Regions from separate parts of the Pseudomonas sp. NPDC090592 genome, predicted to be linked through region 2. Evidence: riboswitches for the same ligand, from Rfam matches in the RefSeq annotation. Region 2 holds a riboswitch; the other holds the start of a gene.
What was found. A riboswitch is a leader RNA that binds a small molecule or an ion and turns the genes downstream of it on or off. The one in region 2 is predicted to bind thiamine pyrophosphate.

Region 1: another riboswitch for thiamine pyrophosphate. It lies ahead of ACIQUI_RS19885 (TenA family protein); the one in region 2 lies ahead of thiC (phosphomethylpyrimidine synthase ThiC).

The regions. Positions count from the first base shown of each region.
Region 1 covers NZ_JBIVXJ010000023.1:53,034-63,758, forward strand. Annotated here, with positions in the region: gene ACIQUI_RS19880 (Ig-like domain-containing protein) at 1-2,643, opposite strand, end outside; TPP riboswitch at 2,894-3,008, shown strand; gene ACIQUI_RS19885 (TenA family protein) at 3,087-3,734, shown strand; gene tenA (thiaminase II) at 3,731-4,393, shown strand; gene codB (cytosine permease) at 4,810-6,075, shown strand; gene ACIQUI_RS19900 (PucR family transcriptional regulator) at 6,072-7,289, shown strand; gene codA (cytosine deaminase) at 7,294-8,535, shown strand; gene ACIQUI_RS19910 (transcriptional regulator) at 8,536-9,141, opposite strand; gene ACIQUI_RS19915 (DNA-binding protein) at 9,382-10,374, shown strand; gene ACIQUI_RS19920 (MgtC/SapB family protein) at 10,478-10,725, opposite strand, start outside.
Region 2 covers NZ_JBIVXJ010000008.1:130,033-140,757, forward strand. Annotated here, with positions in the region: gene ACIQUI_RS09190 (multidrug efflux SMR transporter) at 1-203, opposite strand, end outside; gene ACIQUI_RS09195 (LysR family transcriptional regulator) at 291-1,181, shown strand; gene waaA (lipid IV(A) 3-deoxy-D-manno-octulosonic acid transferase) at 1,193-2,464, shown strand; gene ACIQUI_RS09205 (TolC family outer membrane protein) at 2,579-4,012, opposite strand; TPP riboswitch at 4,172-4,278, shown strand; gene thiC (phosphomethylpyrimidine synthase ThiC) at 4,435-6,315, shown strand; gene cytX (putative hydroxymethylpyrimidine transporter CytX) at 6,460-7,743, shown strand; gene ACIQUI_RS09220 (RsiV family protein) at 7,712-8,458, opposite strand; gene ACIQUI_RS09225 (NUDIX domain-containing protein) at 8,644-9,261, shown strand; gene ACIQUI_RS09230 (DUF1249 domain-containing protein) at 9,252-9,704, shown strand; gene cpdA (3',5'-cyclic-AMP phosphodiesterase) at 9,706-10,503, shown strand.

The sequences.
Region 1 (10,725 bases), on a different contig from region 2:
ATGCTGGGTATTGTGGCAGTGCTCCATGTAGGTACCGGCGAACTCGCGGAAGCGGATGGCCATTTCGACTTCTTCCGACGAATCGGCATCCGGCCCGATGCGGTAGACGTCCTTGCGCGCCCATTTTTCCCACTCTGGTGGCGCCTTGCCGTCGCGGCTGAGGATCACGCCTTCCTCGAAGTGCACATGCACCGGGTGGCTCCAGCCGTTGCCACCGTTCTTGATCTTCCACACTTCCAGGGTGCCGTCGCCGCTGAAGCCGGCATCGGTGGACTGGTTGGCCAGTTGCGGCGCCGCACTGATACGCCGTGGGTCCATGCTGTAGCCAAAGCCGCCGTCGGTCTTGATGGTCCAGGGGGTGGTATCGGTGCCGTCAGAGCGGCCAAAGATGAACTCGCGGTGGCGGGCATCCTTGATCTTGGCCTGGTCGGCGGCCGAGTTGCGGTCAATGGCCAGCGGCAGCATTTTCAGGCCTACGGCCTTGCCCGGTTTGGCCGGCTCGTAGGCGACCGGGTCCATGCTCACATCCTGGCCGCTGTAGGGCTGCACGATCAATTGCAGGAACTTGCCCACCAGCGGGTCGCCTTTATCCCATTGCGGGCCTTTGCTGGTCTGTTTGATTACTGCCTTGTACTTTTCCGACAGCACATCGGCCAGCGAGATGGCGCCTTCCGGGCCCTTGCCGGTGCGGTGTTCCTCAATGTTGACGAAGTACAGCTTGTCGCCCACCTTGATGCCGTTCTTGGCGAAGTTGATGATGATGTCGTAGCGCTCGGCGATGCCTTGCAGCGGCAGGATGCCATTGTTGTCCTGCAGGTCGCCGTCACCATTGAGGTCCATGGTGCCGTCGAATGGCACGGCGTGCTCCATGATGTTGCCGTCGTTGGCAATCATGTGGAACGGCACCCGCGCGTACGACACGTTGGAACCGGATGGCCCCTTGAATTCGCCGCTGTTCCCGGCAATTGCACGCACGACTGCAAATTTGAAGTAGCGCGATACCGAGCCGTTGAGCAGACGGAAGCGGTAACTGCGCGCACGCACCTTGAGCTTGGGCTGGTATTGCCAGTTGACCAGCATCTGGTCGCCAAGGAAGCCATCGGTATTGAACGGGTTGAACCACAGTTGGCCGTTGGCATCCCAGGCCTTGTCGGCCATCACCAGGTTGACGTCATAGTCGCGGTTACCCCACGGCATACCCGAACCGCTGGGGAAGCGCAGGTTGACGCCATCCTGGAGGGCTTCGTTGCCGCGGTCCAGGGCGCTGTAGTAGTTCATCATCACGGCGTTGCCCTTGTAGACGTTCTGCGCCGTGAAATCCATCATGTGGTCGTGGAACCAGTGGGTACTCATGGTTTCACGCCAGTCACCGCGAATCTTGATGCTGCCGTTCTGGCAGGTTTTCAGGCCAGGTGAGCCGTCGTTGACGAACAGGGTTTCACCCGGGAAGCAGGGGAACGCGGCCCGGGGGTCCTGGGCACGGGTGTTGATGGTGTCATAGCCTGCCAGCTGCACCGGCCAACGGTAGTCATAGTATTGCCCAGGGAAGAAGTAGGCGTTGGCAAAGCCATCGCTCTCAGCCGGGGAATGGCCGTTGTGCTCATGGGTCGAGATGGTGTGCAGGCCAAAGCCGCCGTTGGCCGAAGGGTCGATTGGCAGGGCGTTGTAGTGCCGCATCAGCACCGGTTGGCCATAGCGCACCATCAGCAGCTTGACCGGGAAGGTGCCGTCGAAGGTCCACAGTGACTTGTGGTTCTGCAGGGGCATGTTCGGGTGGAAGCGGGTGTCGATGCCCTTGGTGGTGCCCAGTGTGGTTGGAATGTCGGAGGTCTGGTAGTACAGCCCGCCCGGGGCGAACTCACCGACCGCATAGTTGTGCAATTGTTTACGGTCGCGCAGGCCCTGGTTGATGCGCGCGCCGGCCTGCGCGGTCTTGAACGCGGTCTGTGGGTAAAACTCGTTCCAGCGCTGATGAGACCAGCCCTTTCCTGGTGGACGGCCTTCAGCCGGAGACCCGACGGGTTGGCGGTTGAGGAACAGCTCGATCTGCGCCTTCCACGGGTTGCGGTCCAGCACGTTGGAAAACTGGGTCGGGAACGGGTAAAGGCCCGGTTGTTTGAGGAAGGCTTCCAGGGCGGTGCCGCTGGGGCTGCTGCGCGCCACGACGTTGGGGTCCTGGGCCGGGGCAGCACCCAAGGTGGGAACCGGGAAGGTCAGGCTGGGCGGTGGCAGGGTAGGGTCGAGTTTTTCCGGGCCGAACTCTTCGAACAGCAACAATTGCTGGGTGAACGGCTGCGCACCGAATAGCGGGCTGGGCTTGCCATTGGTGGGGTATCGGTCCGAGGTTTGCAAGGCCGGCGGCAGCACGTTGTCGGTGCGCACCGTGTTGCGGTCACCGTATACGCCATCGGTCAGCTCCAACGAGCCCTCATTGGCTTCGGGCAATGTATTGAGGTTGAGCAGCGCTGGCGTTGGGTCGGCGGGCTGGTCGGTATAGGCCGATTGGTCGGTGGGCGGCGGCGGGCTGTTGTCGTCGAGGGAGGAGGCCATGGCCGTGATCAGCCCGAGGCTGAGCATCAGCGCAGTGACGGAGGACAGCTGGAATACGTGCCTGGTTGGGTGGATCACGGCAGGTGTTTTCATTGCCTTATGCCTCGCTCGCGGCGTTATGGCGCTAAGCCATCAATGGCGTTTTGCCCGGTAAAAGGCTCAGAGCAACGGCTGTGCCAACAATTTTTTCAGTAATACTTTGTTAAACAAATCCTTGCGGTGTCTGATGCGCGCTAAATAACGGGGCGTCAAAAATGGGGCTGATTCCCCACTTGCGGGCCCCCATTGCCCACAGATTGGGTGCAGTGGGTAGTGACAGCACCAGCGCCCTGGGGTATACCTGAGCGCCACCAAGGGGAGCCCGGCAACGGGCTGAGAAACCGCTGAACGCTGCAGCGCGGTGACCCTTCGAACCTGATCCGGATCATGCCGGCGAAGGGATGGGACTTGTTACCTGCCTTTTTGCCGGCCTCACTGCGAGGCCCGTTCATGCCAACTGCCAAGGTCTCGCTGTCACCCTCATCAAGGACAGCAACATGACCGAACGTTTCAGCCAGTCCCTGCGCCGCCAAAGCGAGCCGACCTGGTCGGCGGCCGTTGGCCACCGCTTCGTGACCCAATTGTGCGACGGCAGCCTGCCGGACCCGATCATGGTCGACTACCTGGTGCAGGACCACCGCTTCCTCGACAGCTTCCTGACCCTGCTGGGTGCAGCGATCGCTACGGCCGACACCTTCGAGGCGCGCCTGCGCTTCGGGCGTTTTGCCGGGATGATCTGCAGTGACGAGAACACCTATTTCCTCCGCGCCTTCGAGGCGCTGGATGTAAGCCCCCTGCAACGCAGTGAACCGGCCGATACGGCGCCAACCGCAGGTTTCAAGGCGATCATGCGCGAAGCAGCGGCCACCCGTTCCTATGTGGCGGCGCTGGCGGTACTCAATGTTGCCGAGGGCCTGTACCTGGACTGGGCGCTGATGGCGCCCAAACCCATGCCGGACAACTTCGTCCATGCCGAGTGGATAACCCTGCACGACAACCCGGCCTTCCAGGCCTTCGTTGCCTTCCTGCAGGCCGAACTGGACCGCGTTGGCCCGCAGCAAGCCGCACTGGCCAGTGACTTCTACCAGCGCACCGTCGCGCTGGAGCTGGCCTTCTTCGACGCCGTCTACCCGGAGGGCCAATGAGCATGGATATCTTCGAACGCCTGAAGAGCGCTGCCACGCAACAGTGGAACAGTTATGTCGACCATGACTTCGTGCGGCAGATGGGTGAGGGCACGCTGAGCGAGGACGCCTTCCGGACTTACCTGGTGCAGGATTACCTGTTCCTTGTCCAGTTCGCCCGCGCCTGGGCGCTGGCGGCCTACAAGAGCCGTCGCCCGGCTGATATCCGCGCCGCCCAGGCCACGCTGGCGGCGATTCTGGATGAAACCGAGTTGCACTTGCGCCTGTGTGCGCGCTGGGGGTTGACCCAGGCGGATATCGAGGCCGCGCCCGAGCACCAGGCCACTGTGGCCTATACCCGCTATGTGCTGGACTGCGGTGCAGCCGGCGACCTGCTGGAGCTGCATGTTGCACTGGCGCCTTGCGTGATCGGCTATGCCGAGATCGGCCAGGCACTGGCGCAGCGGATTGGCGACTTGAGCAACCACCCTTACCGCGAGTGGATTTGCGAGTATGCCGGGGAAGGCTACCAGGGCGTGGCGGCAGCTGCGCGCAAGCAGCTGGACGAGCTGGCGGCACGCAGCATGACCGAGCAGCGCTTCGCCGAACTGGTGGGGGTTTTCGGGCAGGCGTCCAGCCTGGAGGCGGACTTCTGGCAGATGGGGTTGGACGGGGCGTAACCTTCCACCGCGTGGAAGCGCACATGACTTACTGATTTAGCAGTGCCCTGTGGGAGCGGGCTTGCCCGCGAACACCGGCGCAGCCGGTGCCATGCAACGCGTTGGATTCTTCGCGGGCGCGCCCGCTCCCACAGGGAACGCGTCAGTTTTCAGATTTTGAGCAAGCCAGTTGCCACAGCGTCCGCGTTCTTCTGCCGCCTGAGTGTCAACTACCCAATCCGGATCCGCTTTGGTGCATTTGCGCTTCAAATCGAGTCACAGGCCACACTTTCAATTCGCCATTTCAGCGCTTTAATGTTCACTGTGCACATGACGCGCAGTGCCATGCGCCTGTTCCTGACGTGCTCTCAGGCCCGCTAGAAAGCGGCCCGCATATTGCTCTTCCAGCTCCCAACTACAACCCGGAGCCCCGTGCAATGAGCTCACCCAGCGAATTCCCCCTCAGCGAAGCCCCGCAGTCTGCCCGCAAGGGCCTGCTGCCGATTGCCATGGTCCTGTTCAGCTTCACCTTCTTCACCGGCACGATGTTCGCCGGTGGCAAGCTGGGCATGGCCTTCAATTTTGTCGACATGTTGTGGGTGGCTACCATCGGCAACAGCCTGCTGGCCCTGTATGCCGCTGCCCTGGCATTCATCGCCTCGCGCAGTGGCCTGAACACGGTGCTGATGGGGCGCTTCTGTTTTGGCGAAGCCGGCAGCCGGCTTTCGGACTTTCTGCTGGGGTTTGCCGAGCTTGGCTGGTACGCCTGGGGTACGGCCACCGTGGCCATCGTGCTGGTCAAGCTGCTGGGGCTGGCGGAAGGCTTCAGTGTGCCGTTGATGGTGTTCTTCGGCCTGGGCTTCAGCATCACCGCCATCATCGGCTTCAAAGGCCTGGATGTATTGTCGCGCGTGTCGGTGCCGTTGATGTTCGTGCTGCTGGTGGCTTCGATGTACATCGCCACCCGCGATGTCGGTGGGCTTGCCGGGCTGGCGGCGGTGGTGCCGCATGAAAACCTGACCTTTTCGGCAGCAGTGACCATGGTCTTCGGCACCTTCGCCAGTGGTGCTACCCAGGCCACCAACTGGACACGTCTGGCGCGCAGTGGCCGGGTAGCGGTAGTCGCCAGCGTCGTGGCGTTCTTGCTGGGTAACGGCCTGATGGTGGTGGCAGGCGCCTGGTGCGCGATGGTTTACCAGCAGGCCGATATTGTCGAAGTGATGATGCTGCAAGGCCTGTCGTTTGCGGCAGTGGTGATGCTGTGCCTGAACCTTTGGACCATACAGGGGCCGACCATCTACAACGTGTCGGCCGCCGCCTGCCACTTGTTGCGCAGCGAGCGCAGGCGCACGGCAACCCTGGTGGCCGCGGGGGTTGGCATTGTACTGGCGATCGGCGGCATGTACGAGATGCTGATCCCGTTCCTGGTGCTGCTGGGCTCGATCATTCCGCCGGTGGGTGGGGTGATCATGGCCGATTTCTGGTACCGCCATCGTGGCAAGTACCCGGCGCTGGCGTCGGTAAGCCTGCCTCGCTACAACCTGAACGGGCTTATAGCCTATGCCGTGGGTGCGCTGCTGGCGTATGCCTCGCCCTGGGTTGCGCCGCTGGTGGGCATCGGCGCCTCGGCGTTGTGCTATGTGGTGATGCTTGAGCTGGGCGAGCGCCGCCGGGCTCCGGGCCAGGCGGGCATCGAGCCGTGAGCCTGGCGCTGGATGAGATCCTGCATTTGCCCGGCCTGCACGAAATGCGCGTGCGGGCCGGCGCGCGCAACCTGCAGCGACGGGTGCGCTGGCCGTATGTGGCGGAAAACGAAGGCATCGCTGAATGGGTAATGGGCGGCGAGCTGGTGTTCGTCACCGGCATCAACCACCCGCGTGGCGAGGCCAACCTGCTGAGCCTGGTGGAGGACGGCGACGCCGTGGGCATTGCCGGCATGGTCATCCTCACGGGCGGCAGTTTCATCCAGGCCATCCCGCCCGCCGTGATTGCCCGTGCCGAGCACCTCGGCCTGCCGCTGATCGAGCAACCCTATGCACTGAAAATGGTGGTGGTTACCCACCTGATCGGCACGGCGCTGGTGCAGATGAGCCAGGTGCGCCGCTCGCGCAACGATATCCTCGGCCAGTTGCTCACCGGCGACTACCCGAGCCTGGCGATTGCCCGGCAGCGGGCGGCGCATTTGCAATTGACGCTGGATGAGCCGCGGCGCCTGCTGGCCTTGCGCCTGTCGGGCGTGGATGGCCTGTTCGAGCGCCACGGGCTGGCCCTGGGCGAGCGTAGCTGGCAGCTTACCCGCCAGGCCCTGGAAGACCACCTTGACGCCTGGTGCCGTCAGCGGCCGGGTAGCGTAACGGCGCAATTGCCGGGCGACCTGTTCGTGGTGCTACTGGCCGAAGCGCACGACCTGCCCGAGGCATTGACCACCCTGTATCGGCAGTTGCAGGCCGTGACGGGTGAGCTGAGCCTGTTCATGGGCCTGTCGTGCCTGGCGGATGATTGCGCGCATTACCGGCAGGCGCTCAGCGAGGCACGCCAGGCGTTGGAAGTGGCGCAGCACCTGCGCCCGGCCAACGGATACTGCAACTACAGCGAGCTGGGCGTGCTGCGCCTGTTGCAAGGTATTGTCGACCGCTCGCTGATCGATGATTTCGTCAGCCGTACCCTGGGCCCGCTGATCGCCCCCGGGCGCAAGCAGGCAAATGCCCTGGTGCACACGCTCGACGCGCTGCTCATGGAAAATGGCAATGGGCTTAAAGCTGCGCAGCGCCTGGGGCTGCACCGCAACACCATCAATCAGCGCATCCAGCGCATCGAACAACTGAGCGGCCAGTCCCTGGATGACCCGCTTTTTCGCATGAATGCTTCGGTCGCCATGCTGGTATGGCGCATGAGCGAAGCCCACGGCAAGGAGTAAACACATGAACATCATCAACGCACGCCTGCGCGGCAAGCCCGGGCTATTTCGCATCGAACTGAACGGCGAGCGCATCGCCGCCATCGTCCCCCAGCCTGAGGTGCTGGCACCTGGCACTGGCGATGATCTGGACGCTGGGCAAAACCTGGTGGTGGCGCCTTTTGTCGAACCGCATATCCACCTGGACGCCACGCTGACGGCTGGCGAGCCGAAATGGAACATGAGCGGCACGCTGTTCGAAGGTATCGAGCGCTGGGCGGAACGCAAGGAAATTACCACCCACGAAGACATCAAGACACGGGCGAAAAAGACCATTGGCATGCTGGTGAACCACGGTATCCAGCATGTGCGCACGCATGTCGATGTAACCGACCCGAACCTCACCGCCTTGAAGGCGATGGTCGAGGTGCGCGACGAAGTGCGTGCACTGGTCGACTTGCAGATTGTCGCCTTCCCCCAGGAGGGGATCGAGTCTTATGCCAACGGGCGGGCACTGATGACTGAAGCGGTGGCGATTGGCGCCGATGTGGTCGGCGGCATTCCACACTTCGAGAACACCCGCGATCAGGGCGTGTCATCGGTGAAGTTCCTGATGGACCTGGCCGAGCGTACCGGCTGCCTGGTGGACGTGCACTGTGACGAGACCGACGACCCGCAGTCGCGCTTTCTCGAGGTGCTGGCCGAAGAAGCCCGGGTGCGCGGCATGGGCGCCCGGGTAACGGCCAGCCATACCACGGCCATGGGCTCTTACGACAACGCGTACTGCTACAAGCTGTTCCGCCTGCTCAAGCTGTCAGGCATCAACTTCATCTCGTGCCCGACCGAGAGTATTCACTTGCAAGGGCGCTTCGACAGCTACCCCAAGCGCCGCGGGCTGACCCGCGTGGCGGAAATTGATCGGGCGGGGATGAATATCTGCTTCGGCCAGGACTCCATCGTCGACCCATGGTACCCGCTGGGCAATGGCAACATCCTGCGCATACTCGAAGCGGGCCTGCATATCTGCCATATGCTCGGTTATGAAGATCTGCAACGTTGCCTGGACCTGATCACCGAGAACAGCGCCCGTACCCTGAACCTTGGCGAGCGCTATGGCATCGAGGTGGGGCGGCCGGCGAACCTGTTGCTGCTGTCGGCGCCGGACGATTACGAGATGGTGCGCAGCCAGGGGCATGCACTGGTATCGGTGCGCAACGGCAAGGTACTGATGCAGCGTACGCCAGCGCAGGTGCAGCGCATGGGCTGATCAGGCCCTGAGCTCCTTCAGGTATTTGTAGACAGTGGCGCGGCCCATGTTGAGCACATTGGCAACGTAGTCGGCGCCACTACGCCCATCGAAGGCACCCTCTGCATGCAAAGCCTGCACAAGGGTGCGCTTGTCCTTCATCCGCAGCGTCTGCAGTGACAGGTTGTGCGCCTGCAGCCAGCCATGCAGGAAGGTATTGATACGTTCCTGCCAGTCGTTACGGAACAGTGCATCCGGCTGTGGCACCAGGCGGCTCACCTGGAAGAACGCATCCAGCGCCACACGAGCCTGCTCCAGCACCGACACATTCAGGTTGATGCACATCAGGTGCTCGGCTTCTCCGTCCTGGTTACGCAGCACGCTACTGATCGAGCGGATTTTCTGGCCGTTCCAGTTCAGCTTCTCGTAAGGGCCGAGATTGGTGCCGCTGAGCAGCCCCCCTAATTCCTCATCGATAGCCGAATCATCGCCCAGCTTGCGCTGGGAGAAGTTGTTGGCGATGTGCACAACTGTCTGGCTGCTCAGCTCGTGAACGATGACTTCAGCGTGCGGATAAAGCAGCAGCGCAATGCTGTCGGCGATTGCCTTGTAGTTTTCCAGGGTCATTTTCAGTCGGTAATCGAATGCCGGGCGTACATGGTGGCGGCAAAGCGCAGCTTAAACAAGGCAGGGCGCAACCAGCATTCGTACGCCTGCCCAGTGCCTGTTCCGGCCAAAATGGGCGCTAACATGCGATAAGCCGTGATTATTCCACCTTATAAAACGTTTGCAGCTGCGTTTTGTTATCGCCATAATTGGTATGTAATTACATGGTACATAACACAGTACAAAATCGTAGGAGCAAGCATGGCCCGGGGCGGTATCAACAAGGTTGTAGTGCAGCAGGCGCGTCAGGCGCTGATTGCCCGTGGCGAGAACCCCAGCATCGATGCCATACGTATCGAGCTGGGTAACACCGGCTCCAAGACCACGATTCACCGCTACCTCAAAGAGCTGAACGGCCAGCAGCCAGTGGCTTCTGAAGGTGGCGCCGCGCTGAGCGATGTGTTGAGCCGCCTGGTCGGGCAATTGGCAACCCAGTTGCAGGATGAGGCTGACCTGCATATCGAGCAGGCCGAGAGCACCTTCACTCAACAGCGCGAAACGCTTGAGGCGCAGCTGGAAATCGCACAACAGGCACTGGCTGCTGCACATCAGCAACACAAGATCGATGCAGCGGCATTGGCCGCCGAAACAGAAAAGCTGTTGTCCACGCAAAGCACACTGCAGGCCGAACAGCTTCGCAGTGCCAGCCTCAACCAGTCGCTGGGTGAATTGCAGGTACGCCTGGCTGACAAGGACGAGCAGGTCAAGTCGCTGGAAGACAAGCATCGCCATGCTCGCGATGCGCTGGAGCACTACCGCACGGCCAGCCGTGAACAGCGCGAGCAGGAACAGCGGCGCCACGAAGCGCAGTTGCAGCAAATGCAGGTGGAGGTGCGCCAACTGCAGCAGGGCATGATCGTCAAACAGGACGAACTTACACGTCTGCACCGTGATAACGAGCGTTTGCTGGGTGAGCATCGCCAAGCCGCCAGCGAATGCCGGGCACAGGACGAGTTGCTGGAACAACGCGACGCGCAGATCCAGGGCCTGCGGACGATGCTGGCCCAGGCACAGGGCGCCAGCGAGGAAATGCGCCGGCAGCTGGATGTGCAAGCGCAAAGCCTGGAGCAACGGCGCGACCTGTGCGCCGAGCAAGCTCGCCAGCTGCAGTGGTTTGAGGAGCAGATCCAGGCGCGAGACGAGGCGTTGCAGCAGTGTCGGTCGCAGTTGCCTGCTGCGACCGCAGCGCAGTAAGCCACAGACAAACGCAGTTTTTGCAGCTGCGGCGCGCATGGGGCAAAGGGTTGATCCTTTTCCTGGCCGGCCGCGCACAGGCGGCTGACCAATGATTTCGCCCCTAGTCTGTCGCCAGCACCTGCGGCTGCAATTGCCAGCGCACCGAGCTGACACCTTTCTCCAGGCTGACCCGACTGACCAACCGTTCCAGTTGCGCGGGTGCCTGCGTGGTACCCAGCAGTTCGGCGCGCACTTCCAGTCGCGCCGGGTTGGCCAGGTCTTCGCTGTGCAGTGACTGCAGGCGCAGTTGCGGATCGCCCAGGCTGTGCAACATCAGGCTGCGCACCTGGATCTCGTCCTCGGCGCGGC
Region 2 (10,725 bases):
ATCCCCAGCCCCGACCAGATTGCATAGGCGATCCCCACGGGAATGCTGCGTACCACCAGGGTCAGCATCCAGAACGCGATCCCATAGCCAACGACCATCAGCAGCAACGGCAAAGGCGTGCTCAGGCCTTTCACCGCTTTCATCGAGGCGGTGGCGATCACTTCGGCGCAGATGGCGATGGCGAGGTAGGTGTAGGCATTCATGGCGGGATTCTCCGGTAACTGGTCGGGCATTCTAGACGTTACGTAGATGGGGTAAAGTCATTACCTATCAATAAGGGAGATAGGTCGATGGCCGAGCAGTGGAATCTGGAACAGCTGCGTACTTTCCTGCGTGTCGCTGAACTGCGCTCGTTCTCCGCCGTGGCACGTGAGCAGCACAAGGCGCAGTCGGCTATCAGCAGCGCAATTGCCATGCTGGAAACTGACTTGGGTGTCACCTTGTTCGAGCGCAGCAGTGGCCGGCAACCCAAGCTGACCGAAAACGGTAGTGCGTTGCTGGAGGACGCCCGTGAGCTGCTGCGCCAGTGCGAGCGCCTGAATGGCCGCGCCCTGGCACTGATGCGCGGGCAAGAGGCCTTGCTGCGGGTGGCCCAGGACGAAGCCATGCCTTACCAGCCAGTGATCGACAGCCTGGACGAACTGGCCAGTCGCTTTCCATTTCTGCAAGTGCAACTGGCCAGTGGCGCTCAAGGGGATGTGGCGCGCAAGCTGGTGGAGCGGCGCGCCGACCTGGGCCTGTTCTTCCACCACGAAAGCATGCCGGCATCGCTGGAGCGGCGCGCCCTGGGCAGCGTGGAAATGGTTACGGTGTGCGCAGTCGGCCACCCGCTGGCCGGCGAAAGGCGGGTCACCCTGCAGCAACTGGCACGTCACCGGCAACTGCTCATCACCCCGCAGCAAAGCGGCTACCCCGGCGGCGAGGCGGTCAGCCCGCAGGTGTGGCGTGCCGACAGCTTCTACGCCATGGCCGAGTTGCTGATGCGCGGCCTGGGCTGGGCCTGGTTGCCGCGGCACGTGGTGCAGTATCCGACTTACCAGGCGCATATGGTCGAACTGGACAGCGAGTGGCGGCCACCGGCGTTGGTGGCGGAACTGGCCTGGCGCCGCGACGAACCCCTGGGGCCTGCTGCGCAGTGGCTGGCCGAGCGCTTTGCAGTGCACCTGCGTGCGATCGGGTAAACTCCGCCGCCATGAACAGAACTCTCTATACCTTGCTGTTTCACCTGGGCCTGCCGCTGGTTGCGCTGCGCCTGTACCTGCGCGCGCGCAAGGCGCCGGCCTATGGCCAGCGTATCGGCGAGCGCTTTGCGTTCAAGCTGCCAGTCATGCGCCAAGGTGGCATCTGGGTGCATGCGGTGTCTGTGGGCGAGAGCATCGCCGCCGCGCCAATGGTGCGGGCCTTGCTCAAGGCCTACCCGCAATTGCCGATCACGCTTACCTGCATGACGCCGACCGGTGCCGAGCGCATTCGCGCCATGTTCGCCGACGAACCACGTGTGCAGCATTGCTACCTGCCTTATGACCTGCCATGGGCCGCTGGGCGTTTTCTAGACCATGTGCAGCCCAAGCTGGGGATCATCATGGAAACCGAGCTGTGGCCCAATCACATCCACCAGTGTGCCAAGCGCGGTATTCCGGTGGCGCTGGCCAATGCGCGATTGTCCGAGCGCTCGGCCCGTGGTTATGGGCGTTTTGCCAAGCTGACCCGGCCGATGCTGGCAGAGATGAGCCTGATTGCCGTGCAAACGCAAACCGAGGCGCAGCGCTTCCGCGATCTGGGGGCGCGTCCTGAGTGCGTGCAAGTCACCGGTTCGATCAAGTTCGACCTGAAGATCGATGAGCAACTGCTACCCCGTGCCAAGGCATTGCGTGCGCAGTGGGGGGCGCAGCAGCGCCCGGTGTGGATTGCGGCCAGCACCCATGAAGGTGAGGACGCGTTGATCCTGCAGGCGCACCGGCAGTTGTTGCAGGTGCATGGTGATGCCTTGCTGATCCTGGTACCGCGCCACCCCGAACGCTTCAACGCGGTGCATGCGCTTTGCAGCGAACAGTTCACGACCGTGCGCCGCTCTGCTGGCGCCCCTGTTGATGCGCAGACGCAGGTACTGCTTGGCGACACCATGGGCGAGTTGCTGTTCCTTTACGCCTTGGCCGACATTGCCTTTGTCGGCGGCAGCCTGGTGGCAACCGGTGGTCACAACCCGCTGGAGCCGGCGGCGCTGGCGCTGCCGGTGATCATGGGGCCGCATGTGTTCAACTTCCTCGAAATCAGCGCAATGTTGCGTGATGCGGGGGCGTTGCAGCAGGTGGACGATGCCGACGGGCTGGCCGGGGAAGTGCGGCGGTTGGTCGAGTTGCCGCAGGATGCGCAGCGCATGGGCGAGGCGGGCAGGGCGGTGATGCGGGCCAATCAGGGGGCGTTGCAGCGCTTGCTCGATGGCCTGGCTGCGCTAATCCGCTGATAGTTGCGTTGGCTTCTTCGCGGGCTCGCCCGCTCCCACAGGATTGATGCAGGGTTCGAGGGCTGCGCAATCCCTGTGGGAGCGGGCGAGCCCGCGAAGAAGCCAAAACCTATCTCAGGGCCTACGCTCAAAGTTCTTGGCGGCAGCAGCAGCCAAATCCGGCGGCAGGAAGTCCTTGTCCGGGTTGTAGTCCGGCTTGAGGTAACGCTTGAGGTCCGTCAGGTCCTGCGGGCTCAAGGTCCCTGCCGCCTGCTTCAGGCTCAGGTTGTCGAGGATGTAGTCATAGCGGCTGTTGTTGTAATCCCTCACCGAGGTGTACAGCTGGCGCTGGGCATCAAGCACGTCAACGATGTTACGGGTACCGACCTGGTAGCCGATTTCAGTGGCCTCCAGCGCACTCTGGTTGGAGATGATCGACTGCTTGCGTGCCTGTACCTGTTCCACGTCGGTGTTCACCGCGCGGTGCAGGTTGCGGGTGTTTTCCACCACCTGGCGGCGCAGGCTTTCGCGCTGTTGTTCGCTCTGGCTCAGGCGCTGGTAGGCCTCACGTACCTGCGAGCTGGTCAGCCCGCCGCTGTAGATCGGAATGTTCAGTTGCAGGCCAACGCTGGTCTGTTCGACATCGCCGCTGTAGCGCACGCCCAATTGCGAAGGGTTGGTAAAGCCGAGGCTGTCGTTGTCCCCCTTCTGGTACTTGGCCACTGCATCCAGGGTCGGGGCATGACCGGCCTTGCGCTGGCGCAGGGTTTCTTCGGCGGCAGAAACCGAATAGTTGGTGGCCAGCAGGTTGAGGTTCTGGCGCCCGGCGGTTTCGACCCAGGCCTTGGCGTCGTTGGGGGTAGGCACCTGCACGGGCAGGGTATGCACCACGCCTTGAATCGAGGTGTACTCACGGTTGGTCAGGGTGACCAGCGCTTCAAAGGCGTCCTGCACCTGGCGCTCGGCAATGATCCGGTTGGCCCGGGCCGTGTCGTAGCTGGCCTGGGATTGCAGCACGTCGGTCTTGTCCGACAGGCCCACATCGAAACGCTCGTTGGACTGGTCCAGCTGGCGCTTGAACGCCGCTTCTTCGGCCTTGGTAGCGGCCAGGTTGTCCTGGGCGCGCAGCACGGCGAAGTAGTTCTGTGCAGTCTGCAGGATCAGGTTCTGTTCAGTGGCCGACAGCTCCAGCGCGGCCTGCTCGTTGACTGCCTCGGCTGCCTGCAACTGGAACCATCGGTCAGCGCGGAAGATTGGCTGGGCCAGGGTCGCGCTCCATGAGTTACCGCTGCGGTTGGAGGTGATGGAGGGCTCGTCGAGCTTGGTGCGGGTGTTCATCATTTCGGCGCCAGCCGACAGGTTGGGCAACAGCCCGGCGCGGGCCTGGGGTACCACTTCGCGGCGGGCGCCATAATCGGCGCGGGCAGCCGCCAGGTCGGCGTTGTTGTCCACCGCCTCCTGATAGACGCTGACCAGGTCGGTTTTCACTGTTGGGGGCATGTCCGCTGCCCAGACCACTCCGTTGGACGCACAAGACACGGCTATCGCCAGTGAGAGTTTGCGCAGCATAGAGGCAATCCTTGTACGAAAGTAATTACTGAACTGTTGAGTATCGAGCGACGGGCCAGTGTAGTGCCATGCGCCCCCGGCAACAATCGCCTGGTGTGCCTTTCATCAATCGCGCATTTACCCGCTTGGCTTTGCCGACCACTCCAGCTTAGACTGCGCATGTTCTTGTCGGGGTGCCTTGAAGCAAAGGCTGAGATCGCAGAGGTGCGGATCCCGTTGAACCTGATCAGGTTAGCGCCTGCGTAGGGAACAAGATTGCTCGCCTTCCCGGGGAGCCTCTTGTGCCAGGTCCGGGAATGTCGCAGCTGCATGCAGCTTCAGGCACCCCCATATCCGGCACTGCACCCGTCAAGGGGTGCGTCCGCGTCTTTCAGGTTCTCCCCCGACATTCCACTGCTAGGAAGCCGTCTGGAGAGCCTGTGATGACCAAACAAGAAAAAGCGATCAACCTCAGCGAATCGGCACAAGTCGATCAGCAGTCCGTGCAACCGTTCCGCCGTTCGCGCAAGATCTATGTCGAAGGCTCGCGTCCGGACATCCGCGTACCCATGCGCGAAATCAGCCTGGACGATACCCCTACCGATTTTGGTGGCGAAACCAACGCCCCGGTATTGGTCTACGACACCTCCGGCCCGTACACCGACCCCAACGTGATCATCGACGTACGCAAAGGCCTGGGCGATGTGCGCTCGGCCTGGATCGAAGCGCGTGGTGACACCGAGCGCCTCGACGGCCTGAGCTCCGACTTCGGCCAGCAGCGCCTGAACGATGCCGAGCTGGCCAAGCTGCGCTTCGCCCACGTGCGCAACCCGCGTCGGGCCAAGGCTGGCGCCAACGTCTCGCAGATGCACTATGCCCGCCAGGGCATCATCACCGCAGAGATGGAATACGTGGCCATCCGCGAAAACATGAAGCTGCAGGAGGCCCGCGCCGCAGGCCTGCTCAAGGAGCAGCACGCCGGCCACAGCTTCGGCGCCAATATTCCGAAAGAAATCACCCCCGAATTCGTCCGCGAGGAAGTCGCCCGCGGCCGCGCGATCATTCCGGCCAACATCAACCACCCGGAAGTGGAGCCGATGATCATCGGCCGCAATTTCCTGGTGAAGATCAACGGCAACATCGGCAACAGCGCCCTGGGCTCCTCGATCGAGGAAGAAGTGGCCAAGCTGACCTGGGGCATCCGCTGGGGCTCGGACACGGTCATGGACCTGTCGACCGGCAAGCACATTCACGAAACCCGTGAGTGGATCATTCGCAACTCGCCGGTGCCGATCGGTACCGTGCCGATCTACCAGGCACTGGAGAAGGTCAACGGCGTGGCCGAAGACCTGACCTGGGAGCTGTTCCGCGACACCCTGATCGAGCAGGCCGAGCAAGGCGTGGACTACTTCACCATCCACGCCGGTGTGCTGCTGCGCTATGTGCCGCTGACCGCCAAGCGCGTTACCGGCATCGTCAGCCGTGGTGGCTCGATCATGGCCAAGTGGTGCCTGGCGCACCACAAGGAAAACTTCCTGTACACCCACTTCGACGAAATCTGCGAAATCATGAAGGCCTACGACGTCAGCTTCTCGCTGGGCGACGGCCTGCGCCCTGGCTCGATTGCCGACGCCAACGACGCCGCGCAGTTCGGTGAGCTGGAAACCCTCGGCGAGCTGACCAAGATTGCCTGGAAGCACGACGTGCAGTGCATGATCGAAGGCCCGGGCCACGTGCCCATGCAGTTGATCAAGGAGAACATGGACAAGCAGCTGGAGTGCTGCGACGAGGCGCCGTTCTACACCCTCGGCCCGCTGACCACCGACATTGCCCCGGGCTACGACCACATCACTTCGGGTATTGGTGCGGCGATGATCGGCTGGTTCGGTTGCGCCATGCTCTGCTACGTCACGCCCAAGGAGCACCTGGGCCTGCCGAACAAGGACGACGTGAAAACCGGCATCATCACCTACAAGATCGCCGCACATGCCGCCGACCTTGCCAAGGGCCACCCGGGCGCGCAGATCCGTGACAACGCCTTGTCCAAGGCACGCTTCGAGTTCCGTTGGGAAGACCAGTTCAACCTTGGTCTGGACCCGGACACAGCGCGTGCCTTCCACGACGAGACCCTGCCGAAGGAATCGGCCAAGGTCGCGCACTTCTGCTCGATGTGCGGGCCGAAGTTCTGCTCGATGAAGATCACCCAGGAAGTGCGTGAATACGCCGCCAGGATCGAGACGGTGGACGTGTCGGTCGAAGAGGGCATGCGCGAGCAGGCCGAGCGGTTCCGCCAGGAAGGCAGCCAGCTGTACCACAAAGTCTAAACCGCAGCCTCTTTCTCTGTGGGAGCGGGCGTGCCCGCGAACAAGGGCGAAGCCCTTGCCATGCACCGCGGTGCTTGCTTCGCGGGCACGCCCGCTCCCACAGGATGCAGTCTGCAACTCCTACTTTTTCCGGCGAACATAACAATGACCACCCCCAGCCAGTTCTCACCCGACCACCCGGTCCCCACCCACCAGCGCATCTTCGGCGCCCGCGATCTCTTCTCGCTGTGGTTTTCCCTCGGCATCGGCCTGATGGTGCTGCAAGTCGGCGCCATGCTCGCGCCAGGCCTTGGTCTCGCCGGCGCGGTGCTGGCCATCGCCCTGGGCACCGGCGTGGGTGTGCTGTTGCTGGGGGCGGCCGGGGTTATCGGCAGCGACACCGGCCTGTCCGCCATGGGCACCCTGAAACTCAGCCTGGGCAGCCACGGCGCACGTTTGCCGGCGCTGCTCAACCTGCTGCAACTGGTGGGCTGGGGGGCGTTCGAGATCATTGTCATGCGCGATGCCGCCAGCCTGCTGGGCGCGCGTGCGTTCGGCGAGGACAGTGCCTGGAACAGCCCGATGCTCTGGACCCTGTGCTTCGGCGCCCTGGCCACCCTGCTGGCGGTCAGCGGGCCACTGGCCTTCGTGCGCAAGGTGCTGCGCGCCTGGGGTATCTGGTTGCTGCTGGGCGCCTGCATCTGGCTGACCTGGAACCTGTTCGCCAAGGCCGACCTGGCTGCGCTGTGGAACCGCGCCGGGGACGGCTCGATGTCGCTGGCGGTCGGCTTTGATATCGCCATTGCCATGCCGCTGTCGTGGCTGCCGCTGATTGCCGACTACTCGCGTTTCGCCCGCAATGGCAAGCATGTGTTCGGCGGCACGGTAGTGGGTTACTTCATCGGTAACACCTGGCTGATGAGCCTGGGCGTGGCCTACACACTGGCCTTTGCTGCCAGTGGTGAAGTCAACGCCCTGCTGCTGGCCCTGGCGGGCGCCGGCATGGGTATCCCGCTGCTGCTCATTCTGCTGGACGAGTCGGAAAAGGCCTTTGCCGACATCCACTCGGCTGCCGTATCCACCGGTGTGCTGTTGCCGCTGAAGGTCGAGCACCTGGCGTTGGCCGTCGGCGTGCTGTGCACCCTCATCGCCCTGCTGGCACCCCTGGCCCAGTACGAAAACTTCCTGTTGCTGATCGGCTCGGTGTTCGCGCCGCTGTTCGGCGTGGTGCTGATGGACCACTACGTGATCCGCCGTCGTCAACTGCCGGCACAGGTGGGTGGCTTGCACTGGCAGGCGCTGGTGGCCTGGTTTGCGGGGGTGGCGGCCTATCACTTGATTGCCGCCAATGCACCGGAGCTGGGTGCAACCCTGCCAGCATTGCTGCTGGCAGGTGTACTGCATGGGCTGCTAAGCCTTAGCCGCGGCCGGGAAACAGTTCAGGCTTGAGCACGCCATTCAGGCGCGGGTACGGGATTTTCAGTTCCACGTGGCCCATGGAATAGGGCGCGATGGCGTAGACCTCGTACTTGACCACCACCGCGCCGTACGTCAGGGCGATGTGCGGCGATTTCTTGAACGGCCAGGTTTTGACGAACTCGGCGTCCTTGTCCATGCCCACGCTCATCAGCCAGGCACGGTGAGACTCCTCGACGGTTTTCCAGAAGGTGTCTTCCTGGCCGGGCACCAGCATGTCCTGCAGGGTCAGCACCTTGTCCAGCTTGCGCGAATAGTTGATGAAACCACGCCCCGGCATGCCGTGGGCGCCACCACTGTCCAGGTAGCTGGACAACTCGACGATCACCAGCCCGTCATGCTGCTCGCGTACCTTGGCTTGCAAATAGCTGCTGTTACGTTTGTCGGCACTGGCCAGGAATTGCTGCTCGTAGGCCTGCAAGGTGCCTGGGGCGGTGCCATGCTGATTGTCTTCGGTCAGTTGCAGCAGGCGCTTTTCGACGATGGCGTCGAGTTTGGGCAGGGCCGGGAAGTGGACCATGTCGATGTTCACCAGCGGGCAGTCGCTTTCGCTGCAGCCGGGTTTCACGTGCTCCCAGGCGTCGCGCTTGACCTCGAGCGGGGCCCGGTAGTTGGGCGTGAACAGGCTCTGGCAAGCGCCCAGGGCGAGTGCCAGCACGGCCACGGAAGTCAGTTTGACAAGTGTCATGATGATCCTTGCAGAACAGGGAAAAGTCGGCCTTTGACCGTCTGCGCGGCCTTCAGTTCGCCACTAAGCTAACAGAGTGAAGGCGAGCTGTCCCGAGTGTGCGAACGGTTGCCGGAAAGGGGTGAAACGCGAAAGCGTGCAGAGTAGGATGGCGCGATGCGGTAATTGAGGTAACGAGGATTTCCATGTCAGACACGTTGAATTCGGTGCCCAAGGCGGTCGAGATCGTCAAGCGGGCCAACTGCTTCCAGGGCTTCTACAAGCTCGACAAGGTGCACCTGCGCCACGAGCTGTTTGCCGGGGGCATGGGCCGCGAGATCAGCCGTGAACTGTTCGTGCGCCACGATGCAGTGTGTGTGCTGCCCTACGACCCGTTGCGCGATGAAGTCGTGCTGATCGAGCAGTTTCGCGTGGGCGCACTGGACAAGGTCGGCAACCCCTGGCTGATCGAGATGGTTGCCGGGCTGATCGACAAGGATGAGCAACCCGAAGAAGTCGCCCACCGCGAAGCCGAGGAGGAAGCCGGCCTGACGTTCAGCGCCCTGTGGCCGATGACCCGCTACTTCCCGTCGCCCGGCGGCAGTGACGAGTACGTTCACCTGTTCCTTGGCCGTTGCACCAGCGAGGGCGCCGGGGGGCTGCATGGCCTGGAAGAAGAGGGCGAAGACATTCGCGTACGCGTATGGTCGTTCGAGGACGCGTTGCAGGCCGTGCGCGACGGGCGCATCTGCAACGCGGCGACCATCATCGGCCTGCAATGGCTGGCGCTGAACCGTGATGAAGTACGAGGTATGTGGAAGTGAACCTGCTGCGCGAGCGTTATCGAGTCGACCTGGTCGGGCTGCAGGCTGCCTGCGAGGCCAACTACGCCCGGCTGATGCGCCTGTTGCCCGACATGCGCACCACCCAGAGCTCGCGCCGCATCGGCATGACCCAAGGCGACCAGATGCTCGGCGTGCTGGTGCTGGATGTAGTGCTGGCCTGCCCATACACCACCACTTTGCATGTGCGCCAGGAGCACAGCCTGCCGTGGCTGCCGGTGCCGCACCTGGAAGTGCAGGTCTACCACGATGCGCGCATGGCCGAAGTGGTCAGCGCCGAACACACCCGGCGCCTGCGCAGTATCTACCCGTATCCGAACGAGGCCATGCACCAGCCGGACGAAAAGGCCCAGCTCAACCTGTTCCTGGGTGAATGGCTGAGCCACTGCCTGGCCTGTGGCCACGAACTGGCAAGCGTTCGTTGACATGCGTCCAGACCAGACGCGCCCTGTACATGTTGTACAACTGACCGACGCCCATCTTTTTGCCGACCCGGCCGGCAGCATGCTGGGCCTCAAGACCCGTGACAGCCTGCGCCACGTAGTAGCCCAGGTACGGCGCGAGCAACCGCTTGTCGACCTGCTGTTGTGCACGGGCGATTTGTCCCAGGATGCCAGCGTTGCCTCTTATGAGGCCTTTCGTGAGCTGACTGCGCCGTTTGGCGTACCCAGCCGCTGGCTGCCGGGCAACCATGATGAAGCCCGGGTCATGGCCGAAGTGGCGCCGGAGCTGGTGCAGGCGGTAACCGATATCGGCGCCTGGCGCATTGTCATGCTAAACACGGCGGTGCATGGCGCCACCCATGGCATGCTGGAGGGTGACCAGCTGGCAGTGTTGGAGGCCGCGCTGAAAGGGGCGGACGAGCGGCATTGCCTGGTGTGCTTGCACCATCAACCGGTGGATATCGGCTGCGCCTGGATCGCGCCGATCGGCTTGCGCAATGCTCGGGCGCTGTTTGACATCATTGAAGGTTATCCACAGGTGCGGGGGTTGCTGTGGGGGCATGTGCACCAGGAATGGGATGAAGTGCGCGATGGTCGGCGTTTGCTGGCTACGCCTTCGACCTGCATTCAGTTCGCGGCTCGCAGCGAAGACTTCAAGGTGAGCGAAGAGCAGCCCGGGTACCGTTGGCTGCGCCTGCATGCCGACGGGCGGCTGGAGACCGGAGTAGAGCGGGCGCTGGACTTTGAAGTGAAGCTCGACTTCGACAGCCCCGGTTATTAAGCGGGTTGCGCAGTTAACTGTAGGAGCGGCCTTGTGTCGCGAAAGGGCCGCAAAGCGGCCCCGGCAATATCTGCGGCGAAGCTGAAATTATGGGGGGGCGCTTCGCACCCCTTTCGCGACACAAGGCCGCTCCTACAGGGTGCCCTGTTGCAGCGGGCTATGGTGAAGAAATTGTTGCGAAACCCGTGACACTGCGTCAAAACCCGGCGAACGCGCTACACT